4 regions of the Klebsiella sp. M041 genome follow, and region 3 is predicted to be linked to each of the others. Evidence: predicted binding sites of a transcription regulator. Region 3 holds the regulator's gene; each other region holds the start of a gene.
The links. The regulator Fur, encoded in region 3, represses iron uptake genes when iron is present. The targets are predictions, from matches to a motif close to ATAATAATGAGAACNACTATCAA.

Region 1: a site for Fur is predicted at 4,111-4,133, ahead of feoA (ferrous iron transporter A). Genes of this name have one in related genera too.
Region 2: a site for Fur is predicted at 4,713-4,735, ahead of exbB (tol-pal system-associated acyl-CoA thioesterase). Genes of this name have one in related genera too.
Region 4: a site for Fur is predicted at 2,388-2,410, ahead of fes (enterochelin esterase). Genes of this name have one in related genera too.

Annotation. Positions count from the first base shown of each region.
Region 1 covers NZ_JCAXWU010000016.1:52,468-58,258, reverse strand. The annotation lists gene bioH (pimeloyl-ACP methyl ester esterase BioH) at 1-705, shown strand, start outside; gene AC6CWS_RS20200 (YdgH/BhsA/McbA-like domain containing protein) at 826-1,095, shown strand; gene feoC ([Fe-S]-dependent transcriptional repressor FeoC) at 1,182-1,421, opposite strand; gene feoB (Fe(2+) transporter permease subunit FeoB) at 1,431-3,749, opposite strand; gene feoA (ferrous iron transporter A) at 3,778-4,005, opposite strand; gene AC6CWS_RS20180 (Tex family protein) at 4,424-5,791, opposite strand, start outside.
Region 2 covers NZ_JCAXWU010000012.1:114,550-120,340, forward strand. The annotation lists gene AC6CWS_RS17130 (TIGR00645 family protein) at 1-221, opposite strand, end outside; gene AC6CWS_RS17135 (glycoside hydrolase family 43 protein) at 328-1,851, opposite strand; gene AC6CWS_RS17140 (glycoside-pentoside-hexuronide (GPH):cation symporter) at 1,865-3,283, opposite strand; gene exbD (TonB system transport protein ExbD) at 3,488-3,913, opposite strand; gene exbB (tol-pal system-associated acyl-CoA thioesterase) at 3,920-4,651, opposite strand; gene metC (cystathionine beta-lyase) at 4,902-5,791, shown strand, end outside.
Region 3 covers NZ_JCAXWU010000008.1:177,669-183,459, forward strand. The annotation lists gene pgm (phosphoglucomutase (alpha-D-glucose-1,6-bisphosphate-dependent)) at 1-824, opposite strand, end outside; gene seqA (replication initiation negative regulator SeqA) at 857-1,405, opposite strand; gene ybfF (esterase) at 1,589-2,362, shown strand; gene ybfE (LexA regulated protein) at 2,496-2,789, shown strand; gene fldA (flavodoxin FldA) at 2,941-3,471, shown strand; gene fur (ferric iron uptake transcriptional regulator) at 3,763-4,215, shown strand; gene tcuR (tricarballylate utilization LysR family transcriptional regulator TcuR) at 4,343-5,269, shown strand; gene tcuA (FAD-dependent tricarballylate dehydrogenase TcuA) at 5,367-5,791, shown strand, end outside.
Region 4 covers NZ_JCAXWU010000005.1:6,714-12,504, reverse strand. The annotation lists gene fepA (siderophore enterobactin receptor FepA) at 1-2,211, opposite strand, end outside; gene fes (enterochelin esterase) at 2,471-3,679, shown strand; gene AC6CWS_RS07350 (MbtH family protein) at 3,707-3,910, shown strand; gene entF (enterobactin non-ribosomal peptide synthetase EntF) at 3,921-5,791, shown strand, end outside.

The DNA.
Region 1 (5,791 bases), on a different contig from region 3:
CTGAACGCTCAGGTCTGGGATTGCATCACGCCGCAGCTGGCTTCGCATTTTACCCTTCACCTGGTGGACCTGCCGGGCTATGGCCGTAGCGGCGGGTTTGGGGCGATGTCGCTGGAGGCGATGGCGCAGCGGGTGCTGGAGCAGGCTCCGCCTCAGGCGGTGTGGCTGGGCTGGAGCCTGGGCGGGCTGGTGGCCAGCCAGATAGCGATAAGGTGCCCGCAACGGGTGCAGGCGCTGGTAACGGTCGCCTCTTCCCCCTGTTTCGCGGCCCATGAGGACTGGCCGGGCATCAAGCCGGAGGTGCTGGCCGGATTTCAGCAGCAGCTGAGCGAGGATTTCCAGCGTACCGTCGAGCGGTTCCTCGCCCTGCAAACCATGGGAACGGAGAGCGCTCGTCAGGATGCGCGGGCGTTAAAGCAGGCGGTGCTCTCGCTGCCGATGCCTTCCGCTGAGGCGCTGAACGGCGGTCTGGAGATCCTCAGAACCGTCGATCTGCGTCAGGCGCTGGTCGGACTGCCGATGCCGTTTCTGCGGCTGTACGGTCGGCTGGACGGGCTGGTGCCGCGCAAGATTGTCCCGCTGCTGGATAAGCTATGGCCGGATAGTGAGTCAATTCTCTTTGACAAGGCAGCGCATGCGCCGTTTGTTTCCCATCCCGCGGCCTTCTGCGAGCCGCTGCTGGCGTTGAAAAAACGGCTGGGGTAATTTTTTTTGCCGCGCCATGGTAAAAGGGCCATTCACAGCAATACTTAGGTTGTTACGGTGGTTGATTATTTCATTCCGCCACCGTGACCTAAAATAACAACCTAATGGAGAGTAGAGGCTATGAAACTTGTTACAGGAATGGTTGCATCTCTGGTGATTGGCTGTCTGTCTTTTGGCGCATTCGCAGCGAAAGAGATCCAAAAAGAGGACGTGGCGAAGATGAATCTGACCAAGGTCGGCAGCATCACGACCTCAAGGACGACCTCGCCGATGGACGCCCGACGCGATCTGTCGAAAAAAGCCGATGAGCTGGGTGGAAAATACTTTGTGGTGATTGCCGGGCAGAAAAACGAAAAAACCGTTCACGCTAACGCTGACGTGTATAAATAATCCAGTCATAAAAACGGGCCTGCTGGCCCGTTTTTCTCTGCTGTCGCACTCGTTTTATCCCGTGGCGCTTGCAGGCCTTACTCCCTTCATCGCAGCGCCCACCACTCCTGCTGGCACGCCGCTTTCCCTTCAGGACAGCTTTTACAGCTGCCGGAGAGACAGCCCTCGCTGGTTTCGCTGATCCGTACCACCTTACCCATGGCTTCCATGCGTTCGAGCATGGCGTCAATCAGCGGCTGAGGCGTCCGCAGGCGGGCGCTGAGCTGTTTCGCCTCCATGCGGCCCTGCAGGGCCAGCATATCGCGGACTTCCATTAACGACGCCACAGATCCTCCTTAGTGGCAATCGCCAGCCGGGCTGGAACAGCAGGAGGCCGGCGTTTTCCGGGTGGCCAGCAGCGAGACGTCAACCCGGCTGCGCGCCCGACGCAGCAGACCGAAGAGCACCACGTTGAACAATATCACCGCCAGGATACACACCAGGCTGTAGCGCGGATGGTCGCTAAAGCTGACGGTCTGGTAGTAGAGCGTCGAGAGCGAATAGGCGATATTCAGTCCCCACAGAATGGAGAAGGTCATCCAGCCGCGGCTCGATTCGCGGGCGATGGCCCCCATCACCGAGATGCAGGGGATATAGAGAAGAACGAAGATCAGGTAGCTGTAAGCCGCCGCGGCGCTGCCAAATTTACTGCCCATCACGCCCATCGCGCCGGTGGCCATTTCGCCATCGCCTTTGCTGGCTTCGATGGGGTTGGCCAGGACGCTGAGGCTGAAGGTGTCTTTCAGTCCCTGCCATGTTTCGTCGACGGCGGCCAGCAGTTCCTCGCCGAGGCTGAAGGTCTGCGGATTGAACTCCTCGTTCTGGATATCTTCGGCGGTATAGAGGGTGTTCAGCGTACCGACCACCACCTCCTTCGCCATTGCGCCGGTAAACAGGCCCACGGTGGCCTGCCAGTTATCTTCATGCACGCCGATCGGCTTAAACAGCGGAGTGATGACCCGGCTCACCGAGGCCAGCGCGGAGTCGTTGATGTTGTCGACGACCTTACCGCTCAGCGAGAAGCTGTTCAGCGCGCTGAGGAAGATGCTGACAATGACGATCACCTTCCCGGCGCGCAGCACAAAGCCTTTCAGGCGCTGCCAGGTCTGGATAATCAGGCTCTTAATATGCGGGACGTGGTACACCGGCAGCTCCATCACGAACGGCGAGGCTTCGCCGCGCATAATGGTGTGCTTCAGCATCAGGCCGGTGAGAATGGCCATCACAATGCCCAGCACGTAGAGCGAGAAGACCGCCAGCGCGCCGTTCTGACCAAAGAAGGCGGCCGCGAAGACGGCGAAGATCGCCAGCCGCGCGCCGCAGGACATAAACGGCGCCATCATAATGGTCATCAGACGTTCGCGCGGGGCGTCGAGGGTGCGGGCGCCCATCACCGACGGCACGTTGCAGCCGAAACCGACAATCAACGGGACAAAGGATTTCCCCGGCAGGCCGAGAGCTTGCATCAGGCGGTCCATGACAAAGGCGGCGCGCGCCATGTAGCCGGAGTCCTCGAGGAAGGAGAGGAACAGATACATCATGCCGATCTGCGGCACCAGCGGCAGTACGGTGTTGATACCGCCGCCGATCCCCTGGGCGAGGAAGACGGTCAGCCAGTCCGGGAAGTGCAGGGTGTAACCCAGCCATTGAATACCGTGAATAAAGACCGCGACCGAGCCGGCGTCGAAAATCGGCTGCAGCGCGCCGCCGATGTTGATGGCCAGCAGGAACATCAGGTACATAACAAAGAGAAAAATCGGCAACCCGAGGAAGCGGTTGAGGATCACTTTGTCCATCGCCGCGGTGAAACGGCTCGGCTCGGCGGTCAGGGTGTTGCTGACGGCGTCGCAAATGGCGGCGATGGTCTGATAGCGCGCGTCAGCGATATGCAGGGCCGGGTCGTCGATCTCGTCGCTGAGATTCGCCAGGGCGATATCCAGTTTATCGGCGGCGTCGCCGGCATAGGCCCGGCTGTAGATGTCGCCCTCCAGCATCTGCAGACCGAGCCAGCGCCGCTGCCGGGCCGGGATCTGCGCTGACATCTGCTGCGCCAGCAGGTCGGCTTCGCGCAGCAGCGGCTGTGGATAGTGGACCAGCTCGATATCGCTGTTCGCCTGATGACGGTCGAGGGCAATCTTCAGCGCTTCGATCCCGCGTCCGCGGGTCGAAACCAGCGGAATGACCGGGCAGCCGAGGCGTGCGGCGAGGGCATCGATATCGATACGCACCTGCTGCTTTTCGGCAATATCCAGCATGTTCAGCGCCACGACGCAGGGGATCCCCAGCTCGAGCAGCTGCAGCGTCAAATAGAGGTTTCGCTCGAGGTTGGAGGCGTCGACCACGTTAATCAGCATGTCGGCGTCGCCGCTGAGGATGTAGTGGCAGGCGATCTGCTCGTCCAGCGAGGTTTGCGAAGAGATGGTGGTCAGAGAGTAGGTTCCCGGGAGGTCGACCAGCGTGACCTGGTGGTCAGTGGTGGCGAACACGCCCTCTTTACGCTCAACGGTGACCCCGGCCCAGTTGCCCACGCGCTGGCGGGCGCCGGTCAGCTGATTAAACAGGGTAGTCTTGCCGGAATTAGGATTACCAATTAAACCAACGGTTAATTTTTTCATATTTCAAACTCTTGTGCCGGGTCAGCCGTTATTGTGCAACCGCTTCCAGTTCGATTAAGGCGAGATCTTTTTTGCGTAATACCAGACTGACGCGTCGGGTTTCAATATGAACAGGATCGCCGAGCGGCGCCACGCGCACCACATGAAAAGAGGATCCGGGCAGCATGCCGAGGGAGAGCAATTTCTGACGGTATGCTGGGCTAATATCGCGGGAAAATCCGGTAATTTTCCACGCACTATCAGGTGTGAATTGCATAGGGCCTACTTGTCTATCGCTAACCGAAGAAGAATTTTCCGGACGCCTGGAGGCAGTTGCGCCGGGGACCGTAGCCAACGAAAAAGAAAAAACATTCTGCAAGCGATGATAATGAGAATGGTTTTTATCATCAATACATATGATGCGCTTTATGCCATTTTTAAAGTGAAATTCACCTTTTTATTGATATGCCGCAAAGTCCGCCTGTGATCAAAAATATGCGAAATATTATTTCGTCGCTCTAATGTTTAATTAAGGTTTCTTAAGTTAACGAAATGAAAATATTAATTTCGCTATCTGCCCGGCGCGGAATAAATGCAGGTTATCAGAAATAACTGAGAGCCATTTGCGCGAAAAGGCGGCTATAGGTCAGTGACAATGAAAAGGAAAACTGCCCCTGAAAAGGGGCAGGGAGGGATTAGCGTTTTTTACCCATCGCCGCGGCGAGGGCATCCATCATCGCGCTGTTGCCGGCAGGCTGCGCGTCGCGACCGCGGGGTTTGGCGGCTTTCGCGGCCGGGCGATTGCCCTGCGGGCGATCCTGACCGCCGCCGCGGCGGGCGTTGCTGTCGCCCGGCTGCTCGTCGAGACGCATGGTCAGGGCGATACGCTTACGCGGCAGATCGACTTCCATGACCTTGACCTTCACGATGTCGCCCGCTTTCACCACCGTATGCGGGTCTTCAACGAACTTGTTCGAAAGGGAAGAGATATGCACCAGGCCGTCCTGGTGAACGCCGATATCAACAAACGCGCCGAAGTTGGTGACGTTGGTCACCGCGCCTTCGAGGATCATCCCCGGCAGCAGGTCGTTCATAGTCTCCACGCCGTCGGCGAACTGAGCGGTTTTGAACTCAGGACGCGGGTCGCGGCCCGGTTTTTCCAGCTCTTTGATAATGTCGGTAACGGTCGGTACGCCGAACTTCTCATCGGTGAAATCGACGGCTTTCAGGTTCCGTAGCTCGCTGCTGTTGCCCATCAGATCTTTCAGCGCCTGCTGAGTCGCCGCCAGAATGCGCTCGACCACCGGATAGGCTTCCGGGTGAACGGTGGAGGCGTCCAGCGGGTTGTCGCCGTGGTTGATACGCAGGAAGCCGGCGCACTGTTCAAAGGCTTTCGGCCCCAGACGGCTGACCTTCAGCAGCTGCTGGCGGTTCTGGAACTGGCCGTTCTCGTCGCGCCAGGCGACGATGTTCTGCGCCATCATGCGGGTCAGGCCGGCAACGCGGGTCAGCAGCGGCACGGAGGCGGTGTTCAGGTCAACGCCGACGGCGTTCACGCAGTCTTCCACCACCGCGTCCAGCTTACGCGCCAGCTGGGTCTGGCTGACATCGTGCTGATACTGACCGACGCCGATGGATTTCGGGTCGATTTTCACCAGCTCGGCCAGGGGATCCTGCAGACGGCGGGCGATGGAGACCGCGCCGCGCAGCGACACGTCGAGGTCCGGGAACTCCTGCGCCGCCAGCTCGGAGGCGGAGTAAACGGAAGCCCCGGCTTCGCTGACGATCACCTTCTGAGCGGTGACCTTCGGGAACTGCTTCTGCACGTCGAGGAAGAAACGCTCGGTTTCACGCGAGGCGGTACCGTTGCCGATGGCCACCAGCTCAACGTTGTACTTCTCACACAGCGCGGCGACGGCGACGGCCGCTTTGGCGGCCTGGCCGGTGTGGGGGTAAATGGTGTCCGTCGCCACCAGTTTGCCGGTACCGTCAACCACGGCCACTTTCACCCCGGTGCGCAGGCCCGGGTCAAGGCCCATGGTGGCGCGCAGCCCGGCGGGCGC
Region 2 (5,791 bases), on a different contig from region 3:
ATCACCATCACCAGCAAACCGCCCACCAGGGTCATATCCACCAGCGACAGCAGGGTCAGAATCATATCCGACTCGCTGACGCTAAAAATATGCGGCAGTATGTGGAAGATCTCCTGAAAAAATTTGATGGTCAGCGCAATCAGACCGAGCGAGAGGCCAAAATAAACCGGCGCCAACAGCCAGCGCGAGGCGTACATAGCATTTTCCAGAAAGCGTTCCATAAGATCCTGTCAGTTAACATAAACGGCCGCCATTATATCGCAACAGGGTAACGCTTATGCAACATCAGCCGCCCGCGTCATCTGCAGGCGGCCAGAAACGGTTTCTTTAAAGTATGACCTCAAAGTCCTGCAAAGCGGAGTAGCCCTCGCTTTGTAGGCCAACCATTGAAGCAGCCAGCAGGCCAAATTTCGCGCCGACCCATTTTCCCTTCCCGGCAGCAAAACAAAGAGGAACCTTCCGCCACTCCTCCTCGGCTCGCCAGGAAAATTGACACAGTCCGCCTTCGCCTACAGCCACCTGCAGCTGACACTTGCCGCACTTAAGCTCAGCAAGAACCTGACGAGTTTCGCGCACCACGCCCGCATCGCTCATCCAACCGTGTCGCCACACGAGCCGGTAACTCCCTTGCCCAAACTCCACCAGCAAAGCGGCGTAGCGTTCGCCGTATACGATCAGGCCTCCGGCATCACCGTCCTGAGCGGCATATAACGTTACGCTTGTTTTCGCGCTAAAAGTTAGCGCCGGGAATTTCTGCAGCAACAGCTGCGGCGCCCAGTATAACGCTCTCTGTCCATCGACTTCGGATAATGGGACGCAGCGTAATCGAAGTTCGCCTTCCGCCGGCAGCAGCCACTCAGGGCTGGGGTTAGCCTGCCACTGCCACTGTATTCCCGGTTGGCCTTGCGCAAAATAGTCGCTGGTTTGCGGCGCCAATGCCGGTGAAGGCGTTAACCCTTTAGGACGAGGCCAACGTAAAACCGGCTGTCCGACGCCGCAGTTGCCAATCTGCTCCCCGATACGCGGCCAGCCATCGTTACCCCAGGACATCGGCTGGAGGTGAACCACGCGGCCATAGAGATGTAAGTCCTGGAAATGAACAAACCAGCATTCGCCCTCCTCACCCTCCACCCAGCCGCCCTGATGTGGTCCATTTATCGAGGTGTTTCCCTGGAAAAGCACGTTTTTGGCTTCCCAGGGCCCCGTCATCTGGCGCGCGCGCAGTACCGTCTGCCAGCCATTTTCAACCCCGCCCGCAGGAGCAAAGATGTAGTACCAACCGGCGCGTTGATAAACCTTTGGCCCCTCAAGGGTAGGTAAATCGCAGCAGCCGTCATAGATAATCTGCCCTTCGCCCAGCAATTCGCTGGCGTCCGGCGCCATCGCAAACAACTGCAGTTTATGCTTGATGCCGCTGCGGCTATGGGCGAAGGCATGTACCAACCAGGCCTGACCATTGTCGTCCCAGAACGGGCAGGGATCTATCCAACCTCTGGCCTCGCGCAGGCAGTGCGGAGCGCTCCATTTCCCCCACGGATCCTCGGTATGGCAGATAAAAATACCTTCATCGGGCGTGCTGAAGCAGACCCACAGCTTGCCATCGTGCCAGCGAATCGACGGCGCCCATACGCCCTTACCCGGCTGATACCGGTCATAACCAGGTAGCGGCAGTTCATCCATAACGTGGTTGATGATAGTCCAATTAACCAGGTCCGTTGAATGCAGGATCGGTAAAGCGGGCACATGGTTAAAACTGGAAGAGACCATAAAGAAATCATCGCCTACGCGCACGATATCCGGGTCGGAATAATCGGCGCATAAGATAGGATTCTGGTATTCAGAAGGGGTCATATTTCGCATCTCCTCAGGCCTTTTCCGGAACGGCGTTTAGCGGCAAATGCGTCTCTGAATGCCCCTGCTGCTGGCGCATGGACAGCTCGCGCTGAATTGTCTGCATCATTTTGTCATCCAGCTTATAGAAACGCGCCAGCCACCACAGGAGCAGGTAAGATAGTGATGGACCGAGGGTTAACAGTCCCACAATTCCCATTGTCGCCAGCGGAGTCTGCTCCGTTACGCCCGCCTGATAGCCAAATAGCCCAAGCGAAAAACCTACGGCGGCGCCAGCAACCGCCATGCCCATTTTCAAAGCAAACAGATTACCGGAATAGGATAATCCCGTGATGCGACGGCCAAACTTCCATTCGCCATAATCGGCAGCGTTGGCCATCATGTTCCATTTAAACGGCTGGTACATCTGATGGAAGAAGCCGACCAGGAAGTATAAAGGGAACACCACCGGCAACCAGGTCGGCGGCACAAAGAACATTACGACGCCAACAAGGACCAGCAGGAGGTTGATATTTTTAAACAGCGATACCGCGCGATAGCGCTTGGCCAGCCATCCGGCGGCGATGCTGCCGATAATCGTGCCAACGACGCTGGTGGAAACAAATGCTGATTTCATGGCCGTTCCCGCTGCTGACTCCACACCGCCTAACATCAGGTAGGTTGCATAATAGAGCGTGGCGGCGCTGCGCATAACCCCGGCCATACTGGAGAAAAAAGTAATTATCGCCACAATACGCCACTGGTCATTCGCCAGCAGCTGACGGAGGTCTTCGCGTATGCTCCCCTGCTGTTCAACAGCTGGAGCCACGCGTTCTTTGGTAGAGAAGAAGCAAAAAGCCAGCATTACAATAGCGATCGCGCCCATGATTCCCATTGTCGCCTGAAAACCAAACTGCTTATTTTCTTTACCGAAAAAATCCACCAGGAACAGGGTTGCGACAGAAACCATCAGACCGGCCAGAGATGAGATCGTAAAACGATATGACTGGGCTGAAAGGCGATCCTTCTCATCACGCGTAATGACTCCGCCCAATGCGCAGTAGGGAATATTGATAAAGGTGTAACACAGCATGAGTAAGGTGTAGGTCAGGTAGGCATAAACCAGTTTACCCGATGCGCCAAATTCCGGAGTCGTGAAGGTCATTACCGCCAGCACGGCATAAGGTACGGCAAACCAGATAAGCCACGGGCGAAAATGGCCCCAGCGGGTCTTTACACGGTCTGCAACAATGCCGGTTAGCGGATCGGTAATCGCATCCAGAACCCGCGTCACCAGGAACATCACTCCGACTGCGGCAGCAGAAAGCCCGTAAATATCCGTATAAAACCATGTCAGAAACATGGTTACCGAAGAGTAAACGATACCGCAGGCTGCATCCCCCATGCCATATCCCAGCTTCTCCGCAAATGACAGTTTATTATCGTGATTCACAATATAATCCCTCTCAGATGAAGTGGTATTCACTGTAGAGGCAGGATAAAAACTATCCTATTGTCATTTTTCGCATCGGGTTTATGTTTTCTGTTAACTGAGAAAGTTGTCACACATCTATAAGATTGGTCTTACAAGTTATTGCGCCACCTATTAAAAAGCTGGCGCAAGGCCAGCCTGAGGAGAAAAGTGGAAAGGGGGAGGTTACTTCGCTTTGACGGTCTCTTCGCCCACCAGCCCGATCTTGAGATAGCCCGCCTGATGCAGGGTATCCATCACTTTCATCATCGTCTCGTAATCGACGGTTTTATCCGCGCGGAAGAAGACGGTGGTATCTTTTTTGCCGGCGGTCAGGCTATCCAGGGCGTTAATCATATTCGCTTCGGTCACCGGGTCGTTGCCGAGGAACATGCTCTTATCCGCCTTCACCGACAGGTAGATAGGTTTTTCCGGTCGCGGTTGCGGCTGGCTGGAGGAGGCCGGCAGATTGACCTTCACGTCGACCGTCGCCAGCGGCGCGGCTACCATGAAGATAATCAGCAGAACCAGCATGACGTCGATAAACGGCGTCACGTTGATCTCATGCATTTCGCCGTTATCGTCCAGATTTTCATTAAGACGCATCGCCATAGCCGATCAACCTACCCGTAATTTCTGCGCGCTGCGCACCGGCTTCACGCCGCTGGCGCTGAGGTCCAGGTCGCGGCTTTGCAGCAGGAGTACCTGAGCGGCGACGTCGCCGAGCGAGGCCTTATAGCTGCCGATCATGCGGGCGAAGATGTTGTAGATGACCACCGCCGGGATGGCGGCGAACAGACCGATAGCTGTCGCCAGCAGCGCTTCCGCGATGCCCGGCGCCACCACCGCAAGGTTGGTGGTCTGGGTCTGGGCGATGCCGATAAAGCTGTTCATGATGCCCCAGACGGTGCCGAACAGGCCCACGAACGGCGAAATGGCGCCGATGGTGGCCAGGTAGCCGTTGCCGCGCCCCATATGGCGACCGACGGCCGCGACGCGGCGCTCAAGGCGGAAACCGGTTCGTTCCTTGATGCCTTCATTGTCTTCGGCACCGGCGGAGAGTTCGAGTTCGTTCTGCGCTTCATTGATAAGCTGGGTGGTGAGGCTTTTCGCCTCAAAGGCGCTGGCGATATCGCTGGCCTGATCGAGAGAGCGGGCTTCCGCCAGCTGCTGCTGTTCACGTTTGAGGCGACGCTTGCTGGCGAGGATTTCCGCCCCTTTACCGAAGAAGATGGCCCAGGTGACGACCGACGCCAGAATCAGGCCAATCATCACCACCTTAACGACAATATCGGCATGATGATACATACCCCAAACGGAGAGATCCGCCTGCATCAAATTATTACCCACGCTCTATCTCCACGACGATAATCACAAAATCTGCCCACAATAATATCAAAACGACATCGAATTGATAGTGGTTCTCATTAGTATTTACACTGTGCAGCAAATCACGTTTATTTTCCTTGCGCTTACGCAGTAAAAAAGTGGCTAACCGCGAGCCTGGTAAAATTTTCACCTGTATCGGCAGCGCGCTGGTACAGAAAAGAAGATTCATGCTAGTTTAGACGTCCAGACGTATAAAAACAGGTTCATCAACATGGCTGACAAACATCTTGATACCGCGCTGGTCAACGCCGGGCGGAGCAAAAAATATACTCAGGGCTCAGTGAACAGCGTGATCCAGCGCGCGTCATCGCTGGTTTTCGACACCGTAGAGGCCAAAAAGCACGCCACCCGCAATCGGGCCAACGGCGAGCTGTTCTACGGGCGGCGCGGCACCCTGACCCACTTCTCGCTGCAGGAAGCGATGTGCGAGCTGGAGGGCGGCGCCGGCTGCGCCCTCTTCCCCTGCGGCGCCGCCGCGGTGGCCAACACTATCCTGGCGTTTGTCGAGCAGGGCGACCATGTGCTGATGACCAATACCGCCTATGAGCCAAGCCAGGATTTTTGTACCAAAATTCTCGCCAAACTCGGCGTGACCACCAGCTGGTTCGATCCCTTAATCGGCGCCGATATTGCCCGTCTGGTTCGCCCTGAGACCCGCGTGGTGTTCCTGGAATCGCCCGGCTCCATCACCATGGAAGTGCACGATGTGCCGGCGATCGTCGCCGCCGTGCGTCAGGTCGCCCCGGAAGCGATTATCATGATCGATAACACCTGGGCGGCGGGGATCCTGTTCAAAGCGCTGGATTTTGGCATTGATATTTCTGTTCAGGCAGGCACCAAATACCTGATCGGCCACTCCGACGCCATGGTCGGCACCGCGGTGGCGAACGCGCGCTGCTGGCCGCAGCTGCGTGAGAATGCCTATCTGATGGGGCAAATGCTGGACGCCGATACCGCCTATATGACCAGCCGCGGCCTGCGCACGCTGGGCGTCCGCCTGCGTCAGCATCATGAAAGCAGCCTGCGCATCGCCGAGTGGCTGGCGCAGCATCCGCAGGTGGCGCGGGTCAACCACCCCGCTCTGCCCGGCAGTAAAGGCCA
Region 3 (5,791 bases):
CCGTCTTTATCGAGGTGCATAAAGCGGAAGGTCTGGTCTACCTGGTCGTTCACAATGGTCAGATTGAGCTTGTAGTGCTCGCCAATGCGTTTCCAGTATTCGATACCGGAACCGCCCAGCGGATCGACGCCCAGCGTCAGGCCCGCTTTCTGGATCGCCGCCATGTCGACGATATCCGCCAGGCCTTCAATAAACGGCTGCACCAGATCCTGCTCTTTGACGTGGCCGGAAGCCAGCGCCGCGTCCAGAGGAAGGCGTTTCACGCCCTGCAGGCCAGCGGCCAGTAGTTCGTTGGCGCGGTTTTCCACCACTTTGGTGACGTTGGTATCAGCCGGACCGCCGTTTGGCGGGTTGTACTTGATACCGCCATCTTCCGGCGGGTTGTGTGACGGGGTGATCACAATGCCGTCCGCCAGCGGACCGCCTTTTTTGTTATGCACCAGAATCGCGTTGGAGACCGCCGGCGTCGGGGTGAAGCCGTTGTTTTCCTGCACGATCACGTCAACGCCGTTGGCGGTTAACACTTCCAGCACCGAAATAAACGCCGGCTCGGACAGGGCGTGGGTATCTTTACCGACATAGCACGGACCGGTGATCCCGTTCTTCGCACGATCTTCCGCAATCGCCTGGGCGATGGCCAGGATATGCGGTTCGTTGAAGTTGTGACGCGCCGCGCTGCCGCGATGGCCGGAGGTGCCGAATTTGACCGCATGCTCCGCATTACCGACTTCAGGCTTCAGCACGTAGTACTGAGCAGTCAGTTGGGCGACGTTAATCAAATCACTCTGTTGCGCAGGCTGCCCCGCACGTTTATCGATTGCCATTGCCTGATCCTTCTGGTGCAAATGTTAAAAAGCTAGATCGTGCCGCAAACCTTTTCAATCAGCTCCGCAGGGAACTGCATCGACTGCATGATGTGCTCAATCATGCTGCATTTACGGCCGGTATTGGTATTGGTGATCACCCACCACGGTGTACCAGGAACCTGTTTCGGTTTGGTCTGATTACCGCTTTTCAGCAGCGTACGCGCATCTTCCGCGAAGTAGACGCGCGTGCGGCCATGCAGAGACTCGGTCGCCTCGGCAAATGCTTTACTGTCCAGGGAGTAGAGGGTGGTCAACACCAGCATAAAACGGTTCACGGCGCGCTTCTGCTCGGCGTATTCATCAGATAACAGCATCTCGCGCATGGCGCGGACTTTATCTTTCGCCGGGTTAGCGGGTTTCACCTCAACGGCAGGCGCGGGCGCCAGCGCCGGCGCGGCTTTGCTGACCTGTGTAGCCGGTTGGGAAACGGCGGAAAATTTCAGCATGCGCCGTAAAATGTCGGATGCGCTCTCGCCGATATGCAGAGTGTGGCTGGCAATATAGCGATAGAGTTCATCATCAACTTCAATTGTTTTCATCTTAATCCAGTGCGATATCTTTTCTGAATACAAATCGTTGGGATTATAAGTACAAATCCCAACCGCGGATAGCGTCAAACCAGGATGGCGGTAAAACTCAGAAAACTTCTGGGTCTTGCAGCCGGATGGCAGAATGTCCAACATAATACCCTAACCCGACGGAGCGAAAAAAAGAACTTTGCCATGAAATTAAATAGCCGAGCGCAATCTGCACAGAATCCGCACAACCACTCCCCGATCGTGCTGGTCCACGGTCTGTTTGGCAGCCTGGACAACCTGGGCATCCTCGCCCGCGACCTGGTCGCCGACCACGATATTCTGCAGGTCGATATGCGCAACCACGGTTTGTCGCCGCGGTCGCCAGAGATGACCTACCCCGCGATGGCGCAGGATCTGCTCGATACGCTCGACGCGCACCAGATTGAGCGCGCCACCTTTATCGGCCATTCGATGGGCGGCAAAGCGGTGATGGCGCTGACCGCCCTGGCGCCGGAGCGCATCAACGGTCTGGTGGCGATCGATATCGCCCCGGTGGATTATCATGTTCGCCGCCATGATGAGATCTTCGCCGCTATCCGCGCCGTCAGCGAATCCGCCGCCAGCACCCGCCAGCAGGCGGCGCAGGTGATGCGCGAACATCTGCAGGAAGAGGGGGTGATTCAGTTCCTGCTGAAATCTTTCGTCGATGGCGACTGGCGCTTCAACGTCCCGGTGCTGTGGGACCAGTACCCGCATATCGTCGGCTGGGAAACCATCCCGGCCTGGCCGCATCCGACGCAGTTTATTCCCGGCGGCAACTCACCCTACGTGACCGACGCCTACCGCGACGCGCTGCTGGCCCAGTTCCCGCAGGCCCGGGCCCACGTCATCGCCGGCGCCGGACACTGGGTCCATGCCGAGAAACCCGAAGCGGTGTTGCGCGCGATCCGCCGCTATCTCACGAGCATTGGCGCCTGATTGGCTAAAATATGCCCGACCGCGCCGCAGAATGCCCGCGGTCGTTGGCGCAGCCGTTCGCCTGATGTATGATGGCGCGCTATCTGCGCCGGCTAGAGCCCGGCAGCTTGTTTCCCCGAAGTCACTCAGAATCATGGCAAAAGAACAAACGGACCGTACGACATTAGATTTGTTCGCAAACGAGCGTCGCCCGGGAAGACCAAAAACCAATCCGCTGTCGCGCGATGAACAACTGCGCATCAACAAACGTAATCAGCTGAAACGCGATAAAGTGCGCGGGCTGAAGCGCGTGGAGCTAAAGCTCAACGCCGACGCGGTCGATGCGCTTAACGAACTGGCGGAAGCGCGTAATATGAGCCGCAGCGATCTCATCGAAGAGATGCTGATGACGCAATTAACCGCCCTGCGCAGCCAGGGAAAAGTCTAACTTTCCGCGAAAAATCCGCATTCATGTAGCAGAGTGTGCAGTCGGGCGTGATTGCTGTTTCCGCGTCCTTGCCTGTTCTGCTATGATTGCCGTTATCTGTGGGCATCGCGTCCCTACCACATCATTTAAGTTTCAAGAGGTTATTTTACTCATGGCAATCATCGGCATCTTTTTTGGCAGCGACACCGGCAACACCGAAAATATTGCAAAAATGATTCAAAAGCAGCTTGGTAAAGATGTTGCTGATGTTCACGACATTGCCAAAAGCAGCAAAGAAGATCTGGAAGCCCACGACATCCTGCTGCTCGGCATCCCGACCTGGTACTACGGTGAAGCCCAGTGTGACTGGGACGACTTCTTCCCGACGCTGGAAGAGATCGACTTTAACGGCAAGCTGGTGGCGCTGTTCGGCTGCGGCGACCAGGAAGACTACGCAGAGTACTTCTGCGATGCGCTGGGCACCATCCGCGACATCATTGAGCCGCGCGGCGCGACCATCGTTGGCCACTGGCCGACTGCCGGCTATCACTTCGAGGCCTCCAAAGGCCTGGCGGATGACGACCACTTCGTCGGCCTCGCCATTGATGAAGACCGTCAGCCGGAACTGACCAACGAGCGCGTTGAGAAGTGGGTGAAGCAGGTGGCTGAAGAGCTGCACCTCGAAGAAATCAAAAACGCCTGATAATTAAGCGGCGCAATCATTGAGTTGCGTCGTATTAATAGACAAAAGCAATCAAACTAATAGCTACAAGTTTTTAACTTTTAATCACATATCTGTACAATGTCCTCTGATTCTACGAGGCACGTGACGCAGTTTGTAGCTGGTGCCTCGTTTTTGACAGCAAACCAGGCCCGATGCTTGCAGTTTTCATTTACCAGTGGCAGTTCTATAATGAGACGCATTACGTCGGGTTAATTTCTGTATGACTTCCGTTGAAGGAAGTAGATCGTTTAGCAACAGGACAGATTCCGCATGACTGACAACAATACCGCATTAAAGAAGGCTGGCCTGAAAGTCACACTTCCTCGACTGAAAATCCTTGAAGTGCTGCAGGAACCGGATAACCATCATGTCAGTGCGGAAGACTTATATAAACGCCTGATCGACATGGGCGAAGAGATTGGTCTGGCGACCGTTTACCGCGTCCTCAACCAGTTTGATGACGCCGGTATCGTGACTCGTCATAATTTTGAAGGCGGTAAATCCGTTTTCGAACTGACCCAGCAGCATCACCACGATCACCTGATCTGCCTCGACTGCGGCAAAGTGATCGAATTCAGTGATGACTCTATCGAAGCGCGCCAGCGTGAAATCGCTTCCCGTCACGGCATCCGCCTGACCAACCACAGTCTGTATCTGTACGGTCACTGTGCGGAAGGTGATTGCCGCGAGGACGAACACGCCCACGACGCGGTGGAAAAGTAATTCCCTGCTTCGCCTGCTCTGAAAAGCCAACCAGCCGGTTGGCTTTTTTATGGGCGCTTCTGCCGCGCTTCCCGCTCACGTCCCGGCGGCGACCCTCGCGAGTCCCCGCTTTGTCCGGAGAGTTGATATGGAACTTCGCCAGCTACGCTATTTTACGCGCATTGTTGAAACCGGCAGCATGGGCCGCGCCGCGCTCGATCTGAATATCGGCGTCTCGGCGCTCAGCCAGCAGATCGCGCGTCTGGAAAATGAGCTGTCCATTCGCCTCCTGCAGCGAACCTCTCGCGGCGTGACGCCCACCAGCGCGGGCCTCGCTTTCTACTCACAGGCGCAGCTGGCGCTGCGTCATGCCGATGATGCCATCCTCGCCGCCCGCGAGGCGCGGCTGTCGGGCCACGTCAGCGTCGGCATGGCCCCCAGCACCGCCTCCGTTCTTGGCGTACCGTTCATCAACGCGATGCGCGAGAGCTACCCCGACGTCCGCCTGCACCTGGTGGAAAGCCTCTCCGGGAATCTGGAGCGGATGATCAACACCCGCCAGCTGGATTTAGCCATCGTCTTCCAGCAGGAGAAGATCCTGCGCTGGAGCGCCAGACCGGTGCTCGAAGAGCGCCTGTTCCTGATCGGCACCCATGCGCTGTTGGCCTCGCTGCCGGATGACCCTGTTTCCCCTGACCAGCTCACCACCCTGCCGCTGATTATGCCAAGCCAGGGCCACGGCCTGCGCGGCAGGCTGGAGGCGGTTTGCCAGCAGCACAGCCTCAGCGTTGAGGTGGTGGCGGACATTGACGGTCTGGCCCTGCTGATGCAGGCCGTGCGCAGCGGACTGGGCGCCACTCTGCAGCCCGGGGCCGCTATTTCCCATCTCGACCATCAGGCGCTGAGGGTGATCGGCATCGCTAATCCGATCCTCAGCCGCCCCAATTTTCTGGTCAGCCTGTCGGATGATGAGCTCACCCCGGCAGGCCTTGCGGCACGGGTCATACTAAGCAAAGTCATGCGCCAGCTGGTGGAGTCCGATCGCTGGCCAGGCGCCACCCTTTACGTTAACTAAACCCCTCTTTAGCGTTACGCCATAGCGCCCCGTCGCCGTTACCGCCTACATTCCCATTACAAATTTAACAAATCATTAAATTGTAAGGGAGCCGATAATGGTGGATGTACTGGTCATTGGCGGCGGCAATGCCGCGCTATGCGCCGCCTTAACCGCCCGGGAAGCCGGCGCCTCGGTGCTGCTGCTGGAGGCGGCGCCGCGGGAGTGGCGAGGCGGCAACTCGCAGCACACGCGTAACCTGCGCTGTATGCACGATGCGCCGCAGGACGTGCTGGTCGACAGCTATCCGGAAGAGGAGTACTGGCAGGATCTGCTGCGCGTCACCGAAGGGAACACCAACGAAGCGCTGGCCCGGCTGGTGATCCGCACCTCGTCACAGTGCCGGGACTGGATGCGTCAGCACGGGGTTAACTTTCAGCCGCCGCTCTCCGGCGCCCTGCACGTGGCCCGCACCAACGCCTTTTTTATGGGCGGCGGCAAAGCGCTGGTCAATGCCTATTACCGCAGCGCAGAGCGGATGGG
Region 4 (5,791 bases), on a different contig from region 3:
GCTCATATACCAGGTGCGGCCCGATTCGTTGTAGGTCTCGGCGCCGGCGCCGTACATCGTGCCGGTGGCGCCCCCGGTGGTCTGGGCGTTGCCCGCGCGCCAGTGGCGCTTGTCGAAGACGTTATCCACGCCGCCGGTCAGACTAACGTATTTGGTCACGTCCCAGGTCGCGCTCAGGCCGAGGATGCTGTAGGGGCTGACCTCGTTCTTCTCGCTGCCGGTGACCGGTTGACCCTTATAGTTGTACTTCTTCGGCTCCTGTTTGCCGTACCAGGTAAAGGTCGACTGCAGCGAAACGTCATCGCGTACCTGCCAGCTCAGCGTGGAGTTCAGCGTGTATTCCGGGATAATCGACAGCCGATCGCCGGTCTCTTTATTCTTACTCTGCAGCATGTAGGTGATGTTGTTGGTCCAGTTCACGGTCTCGCTCACCGGGACGTTCAGCGTACCTTCCAGGCCTTCCACCACCGCTTTCGGCACGTTTTCCCACTGGTAGAGATCGGTACCTTTACCGTTTTGATAGACCGGAGCATAGCCTGCTTCAATCTTGTTGCGGTAATCGTTGCGGAACCAGGTCACGCCCGCCAGCCAGCCGTCGCGTTTAAACTCGAGGCCAATCTCTTTGTTGATGCTGGTCTCGGCTTTTAAATCTTCATTCCCCTGCAGATAGCAGCCGTCTTTACTGGCGTAGCAGCCCTGGCCTTTGCTGTAGAGAATGTAGTTCGGGTTGGTCTGATACAGGCTCGGCGCTTTATAGGCACGGGCGATACCCATCTTCAGCGTGAAGTCGTCCCACAGGCCCTGAGACAGATTGAGGGACGGGCTCCAGTTGTTGCCGACGATGCTGTGATGATCGAAACGCAGCGCCGGGGTCAGCATGGTGGTGTCGGTCAGCTCCATGTTGTTCTCAGCGAACAGGGAGAAGATCTCCGCCTTCGAGTAGGGGCTGCGGCCGGTGCTGTCGTAGCCCGGAATTTCTCCCCCCGACAGCGCCTGGGTGTTGGAGGCCTTATCCTTCATGCGCTGCTGGTTCCACTCGCTGCCCAGCGTCAGGTTCTGATTAACCAGATAGTCGAACGGGATGCTGACTTCGCTGTGCAGCATCACATCCGCCAGATCGATATCCGTAAACTGGTTGCTGTTGAAGATCCCCTCGGTCCCCCCGGCGAGGCCTTCGCCTTTGCGCGAGTTGCGGGTACGTTCGTACTGCGCCCAGTTGCTGGTGGTCACCCCGTTGTCCCAGGCGCCGTTCCAGGTGACCGAGTAGGTGTTGCGGTACAGACGGTTGGTCTCTTTGCCGTAGTTCTCTTTTACCAGGTCGTTGGAGTTGGTGTTCTGGGTGTCGCCTGCGTAGAGGTTGCCCTGGCGGCTATAGCCGGCCTCAAACTCCAGCGACTGCATCGGGGCGAATTCCCAGCGCACCAGACCATCGATGTTTTTATTTTTTACCCCTTCGCGCCCGGCCGGCAGGGTGTCGGCATAGATCCCGGTACGTTCGGACTGATGGCCCTGGTTGATGTCCCAGGCGTCGGCCTGGGTTTTGTCGAGGTTACCGAACAGGCGGAAGCTGAAATCGCCGCCCAGCGGGCCGCTGAGGCTGAAGTTGGTGCGCTTGGTGGAGCCTTCGTCTTTGTGCTCCGGGGCGTTCATATAGGTGTTCCAGGAGCCGTGCCACTCATCGCCGGTTTTTTTAGTGATGATATTCACCACGCCGCCGGCGGCGCCGTTGCCGTAGCGGGCGGCGGCCGGGCCGCGAATCACTTCGATGCGTTCGATCATCTCCGGCGGCACCCAGCTGGTGTCGCCGCGGGTGTCGCGCTCGCCGCGCCAGCCGAGACGCACGGAGTTGCGGCTGGTGACCGGCTTGCCGTCGATCAGGATTAGGGTATTTTCCGGGCCCATGCCGCGGATATCAATCTGGCGGTTATTCCCGCGCTGGCCGCTGGTGGAGTTGCCGGTCAGGTTGACCCCCGGCATGGTGCGAATGATCTCCGAGACGTCGCGCGCCGGCGGACGTTTGCGGATCTCATCGGCGGTGATGGTGGAGACGCCCGGCGCCTGCAGGTTCTGCTCGGCGGCGGTGACCACCATGGTCTCTTCCGCGGCGCTGTTTTTATCGTCGGTGGCGGTTTCCGCTGCGCTTAACGGAAAAGCAACCCCGTAAATTCCCAGATTGACCAGCAAGGCCAGGGATTTGATCCTGTTATTCATTGTTATTCCTGCTTTTTTGTCGCCACGTTCCCCAAACGCCCCTTCCCACCGGGAGGGGAGGCGGCATAAATGTTGCCGGAAGAGGGCAAAGGCACTCCGTCGCTAGCTGAATAAGCTCTCTTCGACATGTGTTGTGAAAGACGCGCTTCCCACGGCGCGCTAATACGCTATTGCAAATGCAAATAGTTATCAATAATATTATCAATAAAGAATGACAATTAATTAAAAAAGTCACGCGATACATAGGGTTAATGACTGAATGTTAACGACAGGAAGCGAGGAGTGGTGGCGAACCCTGCAGGGGCCGCAGTCCCGGGCGGTGGATGACGCCATCGAGGTGACGTTCTGGTGGCGGGATCTGGCGGGGGATGAAACGCGTTCTCCGCGCCGTCGGGTATGGCTCTATATCACCGGCGTGACCGACCACCATCAAAATGCGCGACCGCAATCGCTGCAACGTCTGCCCGGGACCGACGCCTGGTGCTGGCGAACCACGCTGTCGCCGACCTGGCGCGGCAGCTACTGCTTTATTCCCTCCGACCGTGACGATGATTTTTCCCCTGAGGTGTTCAGCGCCGATAAGCCGGACCGCGCGCTGCTGCGCGAAGGCTGGCGCAAACTGCTGCCGCGGGCGATAGCCGATCCGCTGAACCCGCACAGCTGGCGTGGCGGACGCGGCCATGGCGTCTCCGCCCTGGAGATGCCGCAGGCGCCGGCGCAACCCGGCTGGGATCTGCTTAATGAGGCGCATCCTCCCGCCCGTTGCCTTGAGTGGCGCAGCGCGCGTCTGGGCAACCATCGCCGGGTCTGGATCTACACCCCCGGCGAGGCCGTCGACCCGCAAACGCGGCCCCTGGCGATCCTGCTTGACGGCCAGTTCTGGGCCGAAAGCATGCCGGTGTGGTCGCCGCTGGCCGCGCTGACCCGCGGGGGGAGGCTGCCGCCGGCGGTCTACCTGCTGATCGACGCGATCGACAACCAGCGCCGCGGGGTTGAGCTGCCCTGTCATCGCGATTTCTGGCTGGCGGTGCAGGAGGAGCTCCTGCCGCTGGTCCGCGGTCACGTCCCGTTCAGCGACCGCCCGGAGCGGACGGTGGTGGCCGGGCAAAGCTTCGGCGGCCTGGCGGCAATGTTCGCCGCCCTCAACTGGCCGCAGCGCTTTGGCTGCGTGCTCAGCCAGTCAGGCTCCTACTGGTGGCCGCATCGCGATGGCAGCGGGACGGGCTTTATCGGCGAACGTCTCCGCCAGGGCGAGGCGTCCTCGGCCGGGCTGCGCATCTGGCTGGAAGCGGGCCAGCGTGAACCGATTATTTTTCGCGCCAACCAGGCGCTGCTGGCGCAACTTACCACAACGCAGCAGACGATTTTCTGGCGTCAGGTTGACGGCGGGCATGATGCGCTTTGCTGGCGCGGCGGGCTGACGGCGGGGCTGATCCAGCTCTGGCAGCCTCTGCTGTCGCCCCCTTAGCACAGCGCTTTACGACAGGAGTTTGATATGCAATTCAGTAACCCCTTCGACAATCCGCAAGGGCAGTTTTACATTCTGCGCAATGACCAGCGGCAGTTCAGCCTGTGGCCGGGGCATTGCGCGCTGCCTGCCGGCTGGACGGTGGTGTGTCCTCCGCAGTCGGTCGAGGCGTGCAACGCCTGGCTGGCGGCCAACTGGCCGACACTGACCCCCGCCCATCATGCGGCATAAGGAGCTGACCATGACCACTCGTTTACCGCTGGTTGCCGCGCAGCCGGGGATCTGGATGGCCGAGCGCCTCTCCACTCTGCCTGGCGCCTGGAGCGTGGCCCACTATGTTGAACTGCGCGGCGCGCTCGACCCGGCGCTGCTGGGTAAGGCGATTGTCGCCGGGCTGCAGCAGGCGGATACCCTCAGCCTGCGCTTTGAGGAAGAGGAAGGGGAAGTCTGGCAGTGGCTGGCGGCGGAACGCACCTTTGGCGAACCGCCGATCGTTGACCTGCGTACGGCGCCGGATCCGCACCGCGCCGCCACGGAGCGGATGCAGGCGGATCTGGCGCAGGATCTGCGCGTCGACGGCGGCAACCCGCTGGTGTGCCATCAGCTGCTGCGCGTCGGCGACGACCACTGGTACTGGTATCAGCGCTATCACCACTTGCTGGTGGATGGCTTCAGTTTCCCGGCGATTACCCGACAGATCGCCGCCATTTACCGCGCCTGGCAGCGTGGAGAAGCCACCCCGGAATCGCCTTTCACCCCCTTTGCTGAAGTGGTGGACGAGTACCAGCGCTACGCCGGCAGCGAGGCCTGGCAGCGGGATAAAGCCTTCTGGCAGGCCCAGCGCCAGGCGTTACCGGCTCCCGCCTCGCTCTCTGCCGCCCCGCTGGGCGGACGCGCCGCCGGGAGCGATATCTGGCGGATGAAGCTGGCGATGAACGCCGACGCCTTCCGCCGCCTGGCCGGCCATGCGCCGCAGTGTCAGCCCGCTGACCTGGCGCTGGCGCTCACCACGCTGTGGCTGGGCCGCCTGTGCAACCGGATGGACTACGCGGCGGGCTTTATCTTTATGCGCCGGATGGGCTCAGCGGCGCTGACCTCAACGGGGCCGGTGCTCAATGTCCTGCCTCTGGCGGTGCATATTGACGCCCAGGAGACGCTGGCGGATCTGGCGATGCGCCTCGCCGCGCAGCTGAAAAAGATGCGCCGCCATCAGCGCTATGACGCCGAGCAGATCGTCCGCGACAGCGGCAAAGCGGCCGGGGACGAACCGCTGTTCGGCCCGGTGCTGAACGTCAAAGTCTTTGATTACCAGGTGGATATCGACGGCGTCGAGGCGGTGACTCACACCCTCGCCACCGGCCCGGTCAACGATCTCGAGCTGGCGCTGTTCCCGGATGAGACCGGCGGGCTGTCGCTGGAGATCCTCGCTAACAAGGCCCGGTACGATGAAGCCGAGCTGCGTCGCCACATGGCGCGACTGACCGCGCTGCTGGCGCAGTTTGCTGCCGATCCGACGCTACGCTGCGGCGAAGCGGAGATGCTCTCCGCCGACGAGCAGGCCCGGCTGGCGGCGGTCAACGATACCGCTATGCCGCTGCCCGCCACCACCCTCAGCGCGCTGGTGGCCGACCAGGCGCGGAAGACCCCGGATGCTCCGGCGCTGGCGGATGCTAACTGGCAGTTCAGCTATCGTGAGATGCGTCAGCAGGTGGTGGCGCTCGCGCAGCTGCTGCGTCAGCGCGGCGTGAAGCCGGGCGACAGCGTGGCGGTGGCCCTGCCGCGATCGGTGTTCCTGACCCTGGCGCTGCACGGCATTGTCGAGGCGGGAGCCGCCTGGCTGCCGCTGGACACTGGCTACCCGGACGACCGCCTGCGGATGATGCTGGAAGACGCCCGGCCGTCGCTGCTGATCGCCACGGAGGAGCAGCTGGCCCGCTTCAGCGATATCCCCGGGCTGGAGAGCCTCTGCTACCAGCAGCCGCTGGCCGTTGCGGATGACGCGCCGCTGGCGCTGTCAAAACCGGAGCATACCGCCTATATCATCTTTACCTCTGGCTCCACCGGGCGGCCAAAAGGGGTGATGGTCGGCCAGACCGCCATCGTCAACCGCCT